Linked DNA regions of Gemmatimonas sp.. The protein of the gene in region 2 binds, or shares a complex with, the protein of the main gene of each other region. Links are inferred from orthologs where the notes say so. Each region holds a gene or a part of one and is shown on either strand. Other genes may lie near its edges. The genes, in order: accB, accD and RMP10_RS07985.

What was found.
Region 1: the proteins of accD (region 2) and accB are in contact, whole or in part, in a solved structure (PDB 8UXZ), measured with the Escherichia coli proteins. The link is inferred for Gemmatimonas sp. from one-to-one orthologs.
Region 3: the proteins of accD (region 2) and RMP10_RS07985 are in contact, whole or in part, in a solved structure (PDB 8UXZ), measured with the Escherichia coli proteins. The link is inferred for Gemmatimonas sp. from one-to-one orthologs.

What each region holds. Positions count from the first base shown.
Region 1 is NZ_JANPLK010000043.1:98,958-103,548, forward strand. The notes cover bases 645-3,426. They hold accB (acetyl-CoA carboxylase biotin carboxyl carrier protein), read right to left. Parts: upstream 2,407-3,426; coding sequence 1,882-2,406; downstream 645-1,881. Other genes in these bases: RMP10_RS11640 (PilT/PilU family type 4a pilus ATPase), read right to left, coding at 692-1,870; RMP10_RS11650 (Xaa-Pro peptidase family protein), read right to left, coding at 2,436-3,426. Outside these bases: accC (acetyl-CoA carboxylase biotin carboxylase subunit), read right to left, coding at 1-641; more of RMP10_RS11650, read right to left, coding at 3,427-3,548; aroQ (type II 3-dehydroquinate dehydratase), read right to left, coding at 3,545-3,985; RMP10_RS11660 (tetratricopeptide repeat protein), read right to left, coding at 3,982-4,591. UniProt on the Escherichia coli protein: This protein is a component of the acetyl coenzyme A carboxylase complex; first, biotin carboxylase catalyzes the carboxylation of the carrier protein and then the transcarboxylase transfers the carboxyl group to form malonyl-CoA.
Region 2 is NZ_JANPLK010000017.1:9,321-14,010, forward strand. The notes cover bases 1,810-4,690. They hold accD (acetyl-CoA carboxylase, carboxyltransferase subunit beta), read left to right. Parts: upstream 1,810-2,757; coding sequence 2,758-3,624; downstream 3,625-4,690. Other genes in these bases: rodA (rod shape-determining protein RodA), read left to right, coding at 1,810-2,684; RMP10_RS05250 (folylpolyglutamate synthase/dihydrofolate synthase family protein), read left to right, coding at 3,675-4,690. In the rest of the region: mrdA (penicillin-binding protein 2), read left to right, coding at 1-1,406; more of rodA, read left to right, coding at 1,419-1,809.
Region 3 is NZ_JANPLK010000027.1:115,903-120,604, forward strand. What follows is about bases 1,677-4,569. They hold RMP10_RS07985 (acetyl-CoA carboxylase carboxyltransferase subunit alpha), read left to right. Parts: upstream 1,677-2,585; coding sequence 2,586-3,554; downstream 3,555-4,569. Other genes in these bases: dnaE (DNA polymerase III subunit alpha), read left to right, coding at 1,677-2,555; ricT (regulatory iron-sulfur-containing complex subunit RicT), read left to right, coding at 3,565-4,569. In the rest of the region: more of dnaE, read left to right, coding at 1-1,676; more of ricT, read left to right, coding at 4,570-4,702. UniProt on the Escherichia coli protein: Component of the acetyl coenzyme A carboxylase (ACC) complex. First, biotin carboxylase catalyzes the carboxylation of biotin on its carrier protein (BCCP) and then the CO(2) group is transferred by the carboxyltransferase to acetyl-CoA to form malonyl-CoA.

The DNA.
Region 1 (4,591 bases), on a different replicon or contig from region 2:
ATCACCTGAAATTCGACGTGCCGAGGACGCTCGAGAAACTTCTCGACATACACGTCGCCGTTGCCAAACGCGGAGAGCGCTTCAGAGCGGGCAAGCTGGAAGGAACGCAGGAAGTCATCAGGATCGCGTGCGACACGCATTCCCTTACCACCGCCGCCAGCGGCGGCCTTGATGATGACCGGGAAGCCGATGCCGCGAGCGAACTCCAGCGCCTCCTCGGGATCGTCGACCGGTCCCGGCGATCCCGGCACGATCGGCACCCCGCACTCGGCCATCGCCCGACGAGCCGAGGCCTTGTCGCCCATCACGCGAATCTGCTCCGGCGTGGGGCCGATGAAGGCAATACCCGAGGCGCGGCAGGTTTCGGCGAACTCCGCATTTTCCGCGAGAAAGCCGTAGCCTGGATGGATCGCGTCGGCGCCGGTGATTTCGGCGGCCGCGATCAGTCGCGGGATTTTGAGGTAGGAATCGCGACCCGGTGGGGGTCCGATACAGACATCATCGTCGGCGAAGCGCACGTGCAGCGACTCGCGGTCAGCCTCGGAGTACACGGCGACCGTCTGAATTTCGAGTTCACGGCAAGCGCGAATGACACGGAGAGCGATTTCGCCGCGGTTGGCGATCAGGACCTTTTTGAACATGCCGTATGGTGGCAGGCTCAAAGCCCTGCCGCCAGTCCCGCGGCCGCCAATCAGGTGGCGGCGCTGCCCTGGCGGAATCCGTCCCAGTTCGTGTCGCTGGTTCCGTCGACCCCCTGGATACGGAGCGCGAACTCCGCGGGGTTGGTCGCATAGAAGAGCGCGTTCTCGTAGGAAATCACCCCGCGCGAGTACCAGTTCATGAGCGACTGGTCGAAGCTCTGCATGCCGTACGCCATGCTCCCTTCCTTGATCAGGTCGGGGATATTCAGGGTGGCAGACAGGTCGCGAATCTGGTCGCGGACCGCCTCGGTGTTCACCAGCACTTCGCAGGCGGGCACACGACCCGGACGATCGGCCCTCGGCACGAGGCGCAGCGAGATGACCGACGACAGCGCGTTGGCGAGCGCGAAACGCACCTCGTTTTGCTGGTGCGGCGGATAGAACGACAGGATGCGGTTGATAGTGAGCGTCGCATCGGTGGTGTGCAGCGTCGAGAAGACGAGGTGACCGGTGCCAGCCGCCTTGAGCGCGACATCGAGCGTCTCGAGATCTCGAATCTCACCGATCATGATGACGTCGGGGTCCTGACGCAGCACACGACGCAGCGCCTGGGAGAACGACGCGGTGTCCGTTCCCACTTCACGCTGGTTGATGTGGCTCTGCACGTCGCGATGCACGAACTCAATCGGATCCTCGATCGTGATGATGTTCGCGCTGCGGCGTTCGTTGATATGGTGCACCATCGCCGCCAAGGCCGTGCTCTTGCCGGACCCAGTCACGCCCGTCACCAGGACCAGTCCGCGCGGCTTGAGGGCCAACTGCTCGAGCACCGGCGGCAGGTTCAGGTCTCGGATCGACGCCGCCGCATGCGCGATGGCACGCATGGCGAAAGCAACGGTGCCTTTCTGCTGATACACGTTGACTCGGAAACGTCCGATACCCGGGACATTGATCGCGAAGTCCGACTCGCGCATCTCCACGAACTCACGAAGCTGCGCGGGCGGCAGCAGGTGCTCGGCGAGCGACCGGAGTTCTTCCGGCCGCATCGGCGGCATATCAAGCGGGACGAGGTCCGAGTGCAATCGCAGCGTGGGCGGCCGTCCGACTTTGAGGTGCAAGTCGGACGCGCCCTCGCGCACCATGCGCTGCAGTGCGGCCTTCAGATCAAGGCCCGAGCCAGGCGCCGTCGGGGTGACGGTTACTGGAGCGGCACCGGAGACCATCGTCATGTCATCGCGTCTCAGCCGGTCGGATCGAGGCGGTAGAGCACTTGTCCGTACTCAACGGCGTTGGACTCGGTGACGTTCACTTCGCGCACCACGCCGTCGAACTCGGACTCGAGCTCATTCATGATCTTCATCGCTTCGATGATGCACACAATCTGACCCTTGCTGATGCGATCGCCGACATTGACGTACGGCTTCGCACCGGGCTCGGGGGCAGAATAATACGTGCCCACCATCGGCGACTTGATCTCGAGGAGTGCAACCTTCGGTGCCTCGGCCTTCGGCGCCGCCGCCACACCCTCTCCGGCAGGACGCTCCGCACCACCAGCGGGCAACACCGGGGCCATTGCGACGGGAGCGGCCATCTGGGGCGCGACCGTCATGGCCGCAACGCGCTGCTGGGAGCTCTTCGAGATTCGGAGCTTCATCCCCTTGTCGGAGGAGATCTCGATGGAATCCACCGTGGAGCCGTCGAGCATCTCGATCAGCTTCTTCACGTAGCGCAGGTCGATCATGGCGGGGGAGTCAAAGGGGATCATCGGCGCGGAGAGCGCCGAGCGTACAGAAATCAGGAGAGTTCGTGCAAATCGCGCGGGAATCCGGTCAGGACCCTCGGACCTGCATCGGACAAGAACACGTCATCCTCGATTCTCACCCCACCCCAGCCCGCCCGATAGATCCCGGGCTCAATCGTAACCACCGTGCCGGCAGCGAGGGGAGACTCGACGACGCGGGCCAAGCGAGGCGCTTCGTGCACTTCCAGCCCGATCCCATGACCGAGCGAATGTCCGAACGCCTCACCAAATCCGCGAGCGTCAATGTAGTCTCTCGCGACCGCATCTGCAGCCATCCCCGTCATTCCGACCCGAAGCGCACCCGAAGCGCGCAAATTCGCGTCGCGGACGATGTCGTAGATCTCTCGTTGCTCGTCCGAAGCGCGGCCGAGCACGAACGTTCGCGTAATATCCGAGCAGTAGCCCGCCGCCACGGCGCCGAAGTCAATCAGCACCAAATCACCCGTTTCGAGCAGTCGATCGCCGGCGCGAGCGTGCGGCAGCGCTGAGCGCGGACCGGACGCCACGATGCTCGGAAAGGGAAAGGCCTCGCTCCCAGCTTCCCGCAGATGGCGTTCGAGCATTCCCGCGACCGCTGTTTCGGTGATCCCAGGGCGCAACAGGGGAACCGTCTGACCCAGGGCGATTTCCGCTATCGCAACGGCGCGTTGGATGTGAGCCAGTTCGCCGGCGTCCTTCACGACGCGCAATGATTCAACCACCTCGGTCGTGGGACGCCAGGACCAACGAGCGCCCTGCTCCAACAATCGGGCAAAGTCCCGATGCATCAGGTGCATCGATTCAAAACCGATCCGTTCCACGCTCGGCATCGTCCCGAGCTGTGCCCAGAGTCCCGTCCAGAGGTTGGTACTCTCGATACGAACGCTTGCGGTCGACCCGATCTCTTCCTCGACCTGCGTCGCGTACCGGAAGTCGGTGAGCAGCACGCAATCCTTGGCCGTGAGCACGAGCAACGCGTTGCTGCCGGAGAAGCCCGTGACGTAACGGATATTCGCCAGCGAGGTCACCAACAGCGCGTCGAGATCGGCCCGCGCCAAGGCATCGCGCAACGCCGTGAGCCGCGCCGGTCGCGCATCGATCGGGCTCACTGCCGCCGCAGCACTCACGAGCGCCGAAGGAGGGCGGACACCAGCCCGCGCAACGCGAATTCGTAGCCGTCGGCACCGAGTCCCGTCACGCTCCCGATCGCGGCACCGGCGAGCATGCTGTGATGCCGTTCCGGCTCACGTGCGTACACGTTGGAGAGATGAATTTCCACGAAGGGAATGGACGTGGCCGTGAACGCATCGCGCAGCGCGAGGCTGGTGTGCGTGTATGCACCCGCGTTCACCACCACTCCCTGCACCACGCCGCGCCACGCGTGCAGGATATCGATCATGGTGCCTTCCACATTCGACTGCGCCGTCTGCAATTCGACGCCGAGATCCGCGGCAACCCGCGCGAGCCCGGCGTTGATATCGTCGAGTGTCGCCGAACCGTAGATATGCGGTTCGCGCGTGCCAAGCAGGTTGAGATTCGGTCCGTTCAGAATCCCGATGATCACGAATTGCCCAATCCTTTCAGCCACGCAGAAAACTGCGCGAGATCATCGCTCACCGTCGGAGACGGTGTCTCAGGCGCCGGCTCGCGCGACGTCGCCTGAACGGAGGACGGCGAAGGGGTAAGCGGCGTCGGCGTCGTGGCCGGGTCCGGGAAGAACCGATCGAAGGAGAATGGTCCGCCCGCGTCGGACACTGCCGCCGTGGCGATCGGCGTGGCCGAACGCATCGGCGTCGCCGTGCGCGCGGAACCACCGAGCATGGCTTCTTCGAAGGGGAGTTCGCCGCCGAAATGGCTGATCTCGTCGATCGGAGCGAAGGCCTCCGCCAGCGCGCGGGCCGCAAGATCATCCTGCACGGGGGCCTCGCCGCCGAACAACGAGGCCAGCCCATCGGCCGGCGTTTCCACGGCCATCGAGGCGCGCGGCGGCGTACGCCGCGGCACGCGACGCAACGCGAGTCGGGCGAACCGCTCACGCGCCGTGACGCGCTCGACCGGCTCCTCGCTGTACACCGGGGTATCGTGCACCGGCGAAGAGGTCGGCGTCGCCGAGAGCGGCGTGATGAACCGGGGCGTCACGCTCGCCACAAACGCGGGCGTCCCCATGGCT
Region 2 (4,690 bases):
CGCGGCCGGCCGTGATTTTCAACGATGCGTCGTTTCAAGTCGTGTCGGTGCTCGAGGAACGTCGTGTCGAGTTTCCGGGGCTCATCATTCAGAGCTCGCCCAAGCGGTACTATCCGGACGGCGCCGCGATGGCGGCGCTGATCGGCTACACCGGTGAGATCGCGGAAGACGATCTCTCGAAACCGAGATACGAGAGCTACAAGGCCGGACAGCAGGTTGGAAAGACAGGCCTCGAGTTGCAGTACGAGGCGCAGTTGCGTGGCAAAGAAGGTCGCCGGTTTGTGGAAGTCGATGCGCGCAATCGTGTGGTGCGCGATGCCGGCGTTCGGCCGGAGGAACAGCCGGAAGCACCGCCGGCATTGCGCACGAACATTGATCTCGATCTTCAACGATTCGCGCACGAATACTTCGGTGATTCGCTGCGTGGCGCGGTGGTGGCTCTCGATCCCAAAACAGGCGGTGTACTCTCGCTGTACAGCGCGCCGAGCTACGACATCAACAAGTTCATCGGTGGCGTGTCGAGCAGCTTCTACGAAAGCCTTCGGGTAGATCCGCACCGGCCGCTCGTGAACCGCGCGCTCTCGGGAACGTACGCGCCGGCGTCGACGTGGAAACTGGCCACGGCGATCATTGGTATGGAGCTGGGGTTGGTGACCATGGACACCCGCATGCAGACGCCGTGCACGGGCGGCTACTATTACGGTCGTGTGTTCAAGTGCTGGGACAAGCGTGGGCACGGTGATGTGACCTTGGCGCAAGCGATCGCGAAGTCGTGCGACGTCTACTTCTATCAGCTTGGGCTCAAGATCGGCCTCACGCGATTGCTGGCGGGGGGCGTGTCGCTGGGGTTTCGTGATAGCACCGGCGTCGACCTCCCCAACGAGCGCACACCGCGTTGGCCCGAATCGACCGCGTACTTCGATAAGCGGTACGGCTCACGTGGTTGGAATCGCTCGGTCGTGTTGAGTCTGGCGATCGGCCAGGCGGACAACGCGCAGACGCCACTCAGTATGGCGCGTTTCTATGCCGCGATGGCCACTGACGGGATGGCCCCCACGCCCCAAGTCGTCATGCGCGACCCGGAACGCAAGCAAATTCTCAATCTCGACAAGGCCCAACTGGCGAGCATTCAACTGGCGCTCGCCGACGTGGTCTCCCGCGGCACGGCTGCCGGCGCACAGATTCAGGGTTTGACTATCGCCGGGAAGACCGGAACGGCACAGGTGAACGGCCAGCTCGACAATGCGTGGTTTGTGGGATACGCGCCGGCGAACGATCCCAAGATCGTGCTGGCCATCATCATCGAGGAGGGGCTTCACGGGTCCACGGCCGCTCGCGCCGCCACCAAGATGATGGAACGCTATCTCAAGACGCGGTTGACGATGACCGCCATCGTCAACGACTGAGGCAGCGCGCACATGGCCGGTATTTCCGTTCTGCGCAGGCAGAGTATCGACGTTCCGCTATTGGTGATCGCGTTGCTGCTCACGGGCTTCGGCATCGCCATGGTCTTCTCGGCGGGGCAGATCGACAGCCCGACGCCGATCATCGAGAATGCATGGAAGCGGCAGCTCGGCTGGTTTGGCGCGGCGCTGATGGCCACGTGGGTCATCTCGCGCGGCTCGGTGCGGTTGATCGAATGGAGCGCCTGGCCGCTGTACGCCTTGAGTTGCACGCTGCTGCTGCTCGTGCTGTTTGTGGGCACTGGCGCCGGCACGGCGGCGAGTGTGAAGGGATGGCTCAGTATCGGTGGCGTGCGCATCGGTCAGCCGGCGGAATTGGCGAAGCTCGCGACGACGCTCATGCTCGCGCGCGTGCTCGCCGCGCGGCGCGAATCGATCCGTTCACTCGTGGATCTGTGGCGACCGCTGCTCGTGGTGGGCGTGCCGTGGCTGCTTGTTATGGCGCAGCCCGACCTCGGGACCGGCATCGTGTTCATCGGGATCTGCTTCGCCATGCTCTTCTGGGCCGGCGTGCCGTGGCCGCTGCTGCTGCTGTTGGCCAGTCCGGGCATCAGCCTCGTGCTTGCGTTCAGCACGGGCATCTGGGGCGCATGGTTTCTGATTCTCGTCGCGCTAGTGCTTTGGTATCGCCCATATCTCCTCGAAGGCGTCGTCATCGTGTTGATGAACGTGATCATGGGTGGCGTGGCGCCGATTCTCTGGGACAAGCTCAAGCCATATCAGCAGAAGCGACTGCTCGTGTTTCTCGATCCGAACGTCGATCCGCAGGCTTCCGGCTATCACGTCACGCAGAGCAAGGTGGCGATCGGCTCGGGGGGACTGTTCGGCAAGGGCTTCACGCTCGGCAGTCAGAAGCGGCTCAAGTTCCTTCCGGAGCGGCACACCGACTTCATATTCTCCGTGGTCGGTGAGGAGCTCGGATTCATCGGCGTGAGCATCGCGCTGTCCCTGTTCCTCGCGCTCTTCCTGCGCACCACGCGGGTGGCCTCGCGGGCCAACGACGCCTTCCCGAGTCTGGTCGCCTTCGGCTTGGTCTCGGCGTGGTTCGTGCACGTCATGGTGAATGTGGGCATGACACTCAACCTCATGCCCGTGACCGGTATTCCGCTGCCGTTCTTCAGCTACGGCGGTTCGTTCCTGTTGGTCAGTTGGACGGCGGTTGCCGTCCTCCTCCGCATCTCCGCCGAAGGGCGTGGTCAGCCGGACGCGATTGGTCTCTGAGCGATCGGGACACCAATCTCGGCTGTGCGCAAGGTCTAGCCTTCGAAGGCCGGACCGCCAACATTAGGAGTCTATGGCCTGGTTCCGGAAGGATAAAAAGCCCCGACAGCCGCGACGCGAGCGTCTCGAGATTCCTCCTGACACCTGGGAGAAATGCGAGGCCTGCGGGCATACGGATATTCGCGACAAGTTCCTGCGAAATCTCAACGTCTGCCCCGCGTGCGATTTCCATCGCCGTGTTCGGGCGTGGGATTACGCCGCGATGCTGCTCGATGAAGGCTCGACCGTTGAAGTGGGAAGCGAGCTGCGATCCGTCGATCCGCTCGGCTTTCCCGATTATCCTGCCCGCCTCAAGCGGGCCCTGACAAACGCTGGTGACAGCGACGCCATTCTCACCGTGACGGGGCTCCTCGAAGGGCTCCCCGTCGGGATCGGCATCATGGACTTCGCGTTCATGGGTGGCTCGATGGGCTCGGTCGTGGGCGAGAAGATTGCGCGCCTCGGGCAGCGGTCGCTCGAGAAGAAGCACCCGCTCGTCATCGTCTGCGCCTCAGGCGGCGCCCGCATGCAAGAGGGCATTCTCTCCCTGATGCAGATGGCGAAGACGTCGGCCGTGCTCTCGCAGTTGGCCGAACGTCGCATTCCGTACATTTCCGTGCTGACCAACCCGACCACGGGCGGTGTCAGCGCCAGTTTCGCGATGCTGGGTGATGCGATCCTGGCCGAGCCGGGTGCCGTGATTGGCTTCGCCGGACCGCGCGTCATCAAGCAGACGCTGGGGCAGGACCTCCCCGAGGGATTTCAGACGGCGGAGTTTCTTCTCGAGAAGGGCATGGTCGATCAGGTCGTGCATCGGAAGGAGCTGCGGGATACGCTTTCTCGGCTCATGCGGCATATGACTGGACGTCCCGCGTCGGCGGGGCACGCGCAGGAAAGCTGAGCTCGAACCCGCTGGCCCCACCGCCGCAATCGGCGGCTGAACGGGCTTCGATGGCCGATTCGGCATATCACGACGCGCTCCGCCGGCTGTTCTCGCGTACCGGCGGCGCCTGGCGTCTTGGGCTTGAGCGAGTCTCGGAATTGCTGGCGTTGCTCGGCGATCCCCACCGGACCTATCCTGTCTTTCACGTGGCGGGTACGAACGGCAAGGGCAGCACCGTGGCCACGCTCGATGCCATGCTGCGCGGTTCCGGCCTTCGCGTCGGTCGGTACACGTCGCCTCACTTGGTGGATTTCGCCGAGCGGGTGGTCGTTGATGGCGCGCCCATGCCACATGATGCCATCACCATGTGGTTAGACCGGTGGGAGCCGGAGATGACGCGTCTCGGCGCGACCTTCTTCGAGGCGACCACGGCCATGGCTCTCGACTGGTTCGCCGTTCAGCAGGTCGATGTGGCGATTGTAGAAGTCGGCTTGGGTGGGCGACTCGATGCCACCAACACCGTTTATCCGGTGGCGGCCGCGGTCACGCAAATCGGCTTCGATCATGTCGAGTTTCTGGGTGATACGCTGGTGTTGATCGCCGGCGAGAAAGCCGGCATCTACAAGCCCGGAGCGGTGGCCGTTGTCGGCGAGGCGCGGCCGGAGATTCGTGCGCTCCTCACGGATCGCGCCGAAGCGGTGGGGGCCGATCCCGTGCTCGTCACCGGTCGTGATTGGCAGGTGCGGGACATTTCCGTGGGCGGCGCCGGCACATCCTTCACGCTCGTGACGCCAGACGGCGAGCGTCAGTTGACGACGCCGCTGATCGGCGAGTTTCAAGCGCACAACGCGGGCGTGGCCTTGGCCATGCTCCGAGGCGCAGGCGGACGCTGGCTCGACATCGAGCGGAATGCGGCGGCGCTGCTGCCCGGGGTCCGGCTGTCCGGACGCTTTCATCGCGCCGGTCCGTGGCTCTTTGACGTGGCGCACAACGCCGACGGCGCGGCGACGGTGGCGGCCAATCTGCTCGAGGTTGGTGCGCCGTTACCCGTGAGCGCCGTTGTCTGCGTGCTCCGCGACAAGGA
Region 3 (4,702 bases), on a different replicon or contig from region 2:
GCCAGATCGAGACGTTCGGGCGTTATGGATTTAACAAGTGTCTGGTCGGTGACACGGAAATCTACGACGCGTCAACCGGACGTGTGGTGCGTATCGCTGATCTTTACGAAAAACGAGACGTGCTGGGAAGCGTCGCGACGTGCGATGTCAACACGCTTCGCCTCGATCACGGACGCGTGATCGATGTCATGGACAACGGCATTAAGGCGGTGTTCCGACTGCGCACGGAGTCGGGCCGTGAGATCGTCGCCACCGGCAATCATCCGCTGCTGCAGATCGACGGGTGGCGCAATCTCGAGTCGATTGTGGTGGGTGAGCACATCGCCGTGCCACGTGCATTGCCTTCGGGACCACGGACATCGTGGGAGCGTCATGAGGTGATTGCGCTGGGTCACCTCCTCGCTGAAGGGAATCTGGGGCATCCCAGTGGCGTGTACTACTACAATCAGGACGAAGCAGCGGTCACGGATTTTATCTCGGCCGCAGAGGGCTTTTCCAATGTCCGCTGCACGCGCACCACGCATAAAGGAACCGCATCCGTCTACACCGGTCGAATCGACCGGAAGTTACCAAACGGGATTTTCGAATGGGCCCGCGGCCTTGAGCTGCTGGGTAAGACGGCGACGCACAAGGAAGTACCGGCGAGCGCTTTCACCCTGTGCGACGAACAGCTAGGGCTGCTGCTGGGGCGCATGTGGGATGGAGACGGACACGTCAACCCACGCGACGCGACGGCGTACTACGCGACCTCGTCGAAGCGACTGGCTCAGCAGGTGCAGCATCTGCTCCTCCGCCTGGGGATCCTTGGTCGCGTTCGCTCCGTCATCTTCCCCTACCGTGGCGGTGAGCGCATCGGCTATCAGGTGTTCGTGACGGGCGTTGAGAATCTGCGCCCCTTCGCCGAACGCGTGGCTTGTCATCTCGTTGCGCCAGCAAAGCGTGCCGCGATAGCCGCCATGCCGTTGACGGCTGTACCCGCTTCCTCCAAGGATCTGGTACCCGTTAGCGCCGTACGCGCTCTGGCGCGAGCCGCCAAGGATCGGCGTGGCGACCGGTGGTCCGACGTGGAGCGTGGTGCAGATGTGTCATCACGCGACCTGTATCCGACCGGGACCAACCCCAACAATATCGGCTTCACGCGCGGCGTGGTGAATCGCCTCGCGGCGTACTTCGGCGACGCCGAGCTGGATCGACTCGGGTCGAACGACGTGCTGTGGGATCGGGTGATAGCAATCGAACCTGCGGGCGAGCAGCGCACGTACGACCTCGAAATTGCCGAGACGCACAATTTCGTGGCGAACGATGTCATCGTTCACAATAGCCACAGCGTCGCCTACTCCGTCGTCGCGTACCACACGGCCTTCCTGAAAGCGCATCACCCGGCCGAGTTCATGGCCGCGTTGTTGTCGTCGAACATCGGGAAGACCGAAGAAGTCATCAAGTACATCGCCGAAGCGCGCGAAATGCAGATCGAAGTGCTCGCGCCCGACGTCAACGAGTCGGGGTGGCGCTTCACGGTCGTGGGCGACAAGCGGGTGCGTTTCGGGCTGGGCGCCATCCGGAACGTGGGCCGCGGGGCGATCGACTCGCTGATCGCGGCACGGAATGAAGGGCCGTTCACGTCACTATACGATCTCTGCTCGCGGGTCGATCTGCGCGTGTGTAACAAGCGGGTGTTCGAAGCGCTGATTGCGGCGGGCGCGTGCGACGGGTTGGGCGGCCACCGGGCGCAGCTGCTGGCGGCGCTCGATCACGCCATCAACGAGGCGTCGCTTCGTCAGGAAGAGGCGGCCAAAGGTCAGGTGTCGCTGTTCGGCGACCTGCTCGGCGATGCGGACGACGCGCCGGGCTCGAATAGCGCGGGATCGCCTCCGCCGCTCCCATCAGTCCCGGTGTGGAGTGAAAGCGAGCGGCTCACCCGAGAGAAGGAGCTGCTGGGCTTCTACATTTCCGGCCATCCGCTGGAGCCCTACCGAACAGAGTGCGAACTCTTCGCCAGCAGCACCGTGGCACAGCTCGGCAACTGGACGGGAGATGCGGTCACGATTGGTGTAGTCATCACGGCAATCAAGAAGCAGATTTCCAAACGGTCGGGCGCTGAGTTCGCCCGGTTGACAGTTGAGGATTTTTCCGGATCTTCCGAAGTGCTGGTCTTCCCGGAGGCGTGGGCGGTCATCGCCGAACGTGTCCGGCCCGATGTACCGCTCCTGCTCAAGGGCGGTTATTCGCGGAAGGATCAGGGCGTCGAGAATGCCACGTTCATCGTCGACACGGTCACACGCTTCGCGGAAGTGCGGGCCAACGGTGAGCTGGCGGTTGCAATCGACCTGAGTCGGGAGCTGGATCTGGCTCCCGGCGTGATGGACGACGTGCGGGCGAGTGTCGAGGCACACGAAGGCTCGGCTCCGCTCGAACTGCGGTGGGACGATGGAACCGGGCGCACCATTCGCTTTCGGTCGAAATCCCTTACCGTGGCCGCGTCGCCCGCCATCTTATCCGATCTTCGCGCGCTGCTCGGCGCTGATCGTGTGCGCCTCGTGCGCGCCGGCAGCTAACGAGCGCGGCGTCCCTTTTCCAGGATTGTCATGGCTGCTGCCCCGGTTCTCGAGTTCGAGCGTCCTCTGGCGGAGCTCGAAAAGCAGATCGAGGAGCTGAAGCGACTCGCGTCCGAGAGTTCGCTCAACGTCACGCAAGAGTTGGAGCCGCTGCAGAAGAAGCTCAGCGAGCTGCGTGTCGAGATTTATCAGAAGCTGACGCCGTTGCAGCGCGTGCAGGTGGCTCGCATTTCGCGCCGTCCCTTCACGTCGGACTACATCCGGCTCGCCTTCACCGATTTCCTCGAGTTGCACGGCGATCGGCTGTTCCGCGAAGACGCGGCGATCCTCGCGGGCTGGGCCCGTCTCGAGGGTGAGACCGTGATGCTGATCGGACACGAGCGCGGCCGCGATACCAAGGAGAATCTGCGCCGCAACTTCGGCATGCCCCATCCCGAGGGGTACCGGAAGGCGCTGCGGCTCATGAAGCTGGCCGAGAAGTTCCAGGTGCCGGTGCTCACCTTCATCGACACGCCGGGGGCGTGGCCGGGGTTGGGTGCCGAGGAGCGCGGACAGAGCGAAGCGATCGCCCGCAACCTGCTCGAGATGAGCAATCTGCAGGTGCCGATCATCGCCACCGTGATCGGCGAAGGCGGCTCCGGCGGTGCGCTGGCGCTCGGCGTCGCCGATCGTGTGCTGATGCTCGAGAATTCCGTGTACTCCACGATCTCCGTGGAAGGTTGCGCGGCCATTCTCTGGAAAGACGGCAAAAGCCCGGAGATGCGCGAGAAGGCGGCTACCGCCCTTCGCGTGACGGCCCCCGATCTGATCGAGCTACGGGTGATCGACGAGATCGTACCCGAGCCGGTCGGCGGCGCTCACTCGGACCACGCCACGACCGCCAACAACCTTCGAGACAGCCTGGTGCGGAACCTCGAAGAGCTGCGCCGCCTGAAGCCGGACAAGCTCGTGCGTCGCCGACGTGAGAAGTTCCTGCGCATGGGACAGTTCACCGAGTAGCTTTCACGCCGTGGCGCATCTGATCGAAGTCGCGTTCCGCGGCAACCGGAAGGAATTCTTCAGCTGGACAGGCGAGACGGCACCCCCACTCAAGGCGGGGGTGATCGTCGAGGCTGACCGTGGTGAGGATTTTGGTCGTGTGCACTCCACCGGTGAGCTGGCCGAGGTCCGTTGCAACGGCTGCGCACACGGTTGCGGCACCAATCCGCCGCCGCGGGCGGCGCTTCGGCTCGCCACGAAAGCTGATGAACAGCTCGACCGCGAGTTGACCGCGGAGAATGAAGACGCGCGTCGCAAGTCGATGGAGCGCGTGAAGGCGAACCATCTCGTGATGAAGCTGACCGACGCCGAATGGCAGTGGGACCGGCGCAAGCTCACCATCTTCTTCACGGCCGAGCGTCGCGTCGACTTTCGCGGCCTCGTGCGCGATCTCGCCGCGCTGTTTCGCACGCGCATCGAGCTGAAGCAGATCGGCGTGCGCGATGAAGCCAAGCGACTGTCGGGAGTGGGCCGCTGCGGGCGCGAGTACTGCTCGGCGTCGTGGCTTCCCGATCTCCGTCCCGTCAATCTCGGCGTCGCCAAGGACCAGAAGCTGTCGCTCAACCCGCAGCAGATCTCCGGTGCCTGCGGACGACTGATGTGTTGTTTGCGCTACGAGCACGAGTTCTACGTGCTGAGTCGTCGCAAATTTCCGAAGGAAGGGAAGATCCTCACGACGTCGCTGGGCGAGGAGAAGGTGATCGCCTGCGACATCTTCAACGAGCGCATCACGCTGCGCACCGCCGAAGGCGATAGTCGGGTGATTGCCTTGGCCGATCTGCGGAGCGAGTTGGACGGACTCGATCAGCCGACCGATCATGCGCACGACGACGTGCCGTCGCATACGGCCGAGTATCCGGTGGATGCGGCGTTGCATGCGATGCTCGATACGGTCGAGACCGAGATTGCGCCGCTGGCCGCATCGATGGCGGTGATCACACCTGAGCGCGTGTTCGAGCCTGAGCTCGTGTTCGTGCCTGAGCGCGTGTCAGTGCCGGAGCCCGTGGTCGAGCTGGTGTCTGCCATCGAGGTGTTCACGCCGGTGGCGAACGAGCCGGCAATCGCGGCATCAGGCGAAACGCCCGACGCCGCCGCAACGGAACGTGCCG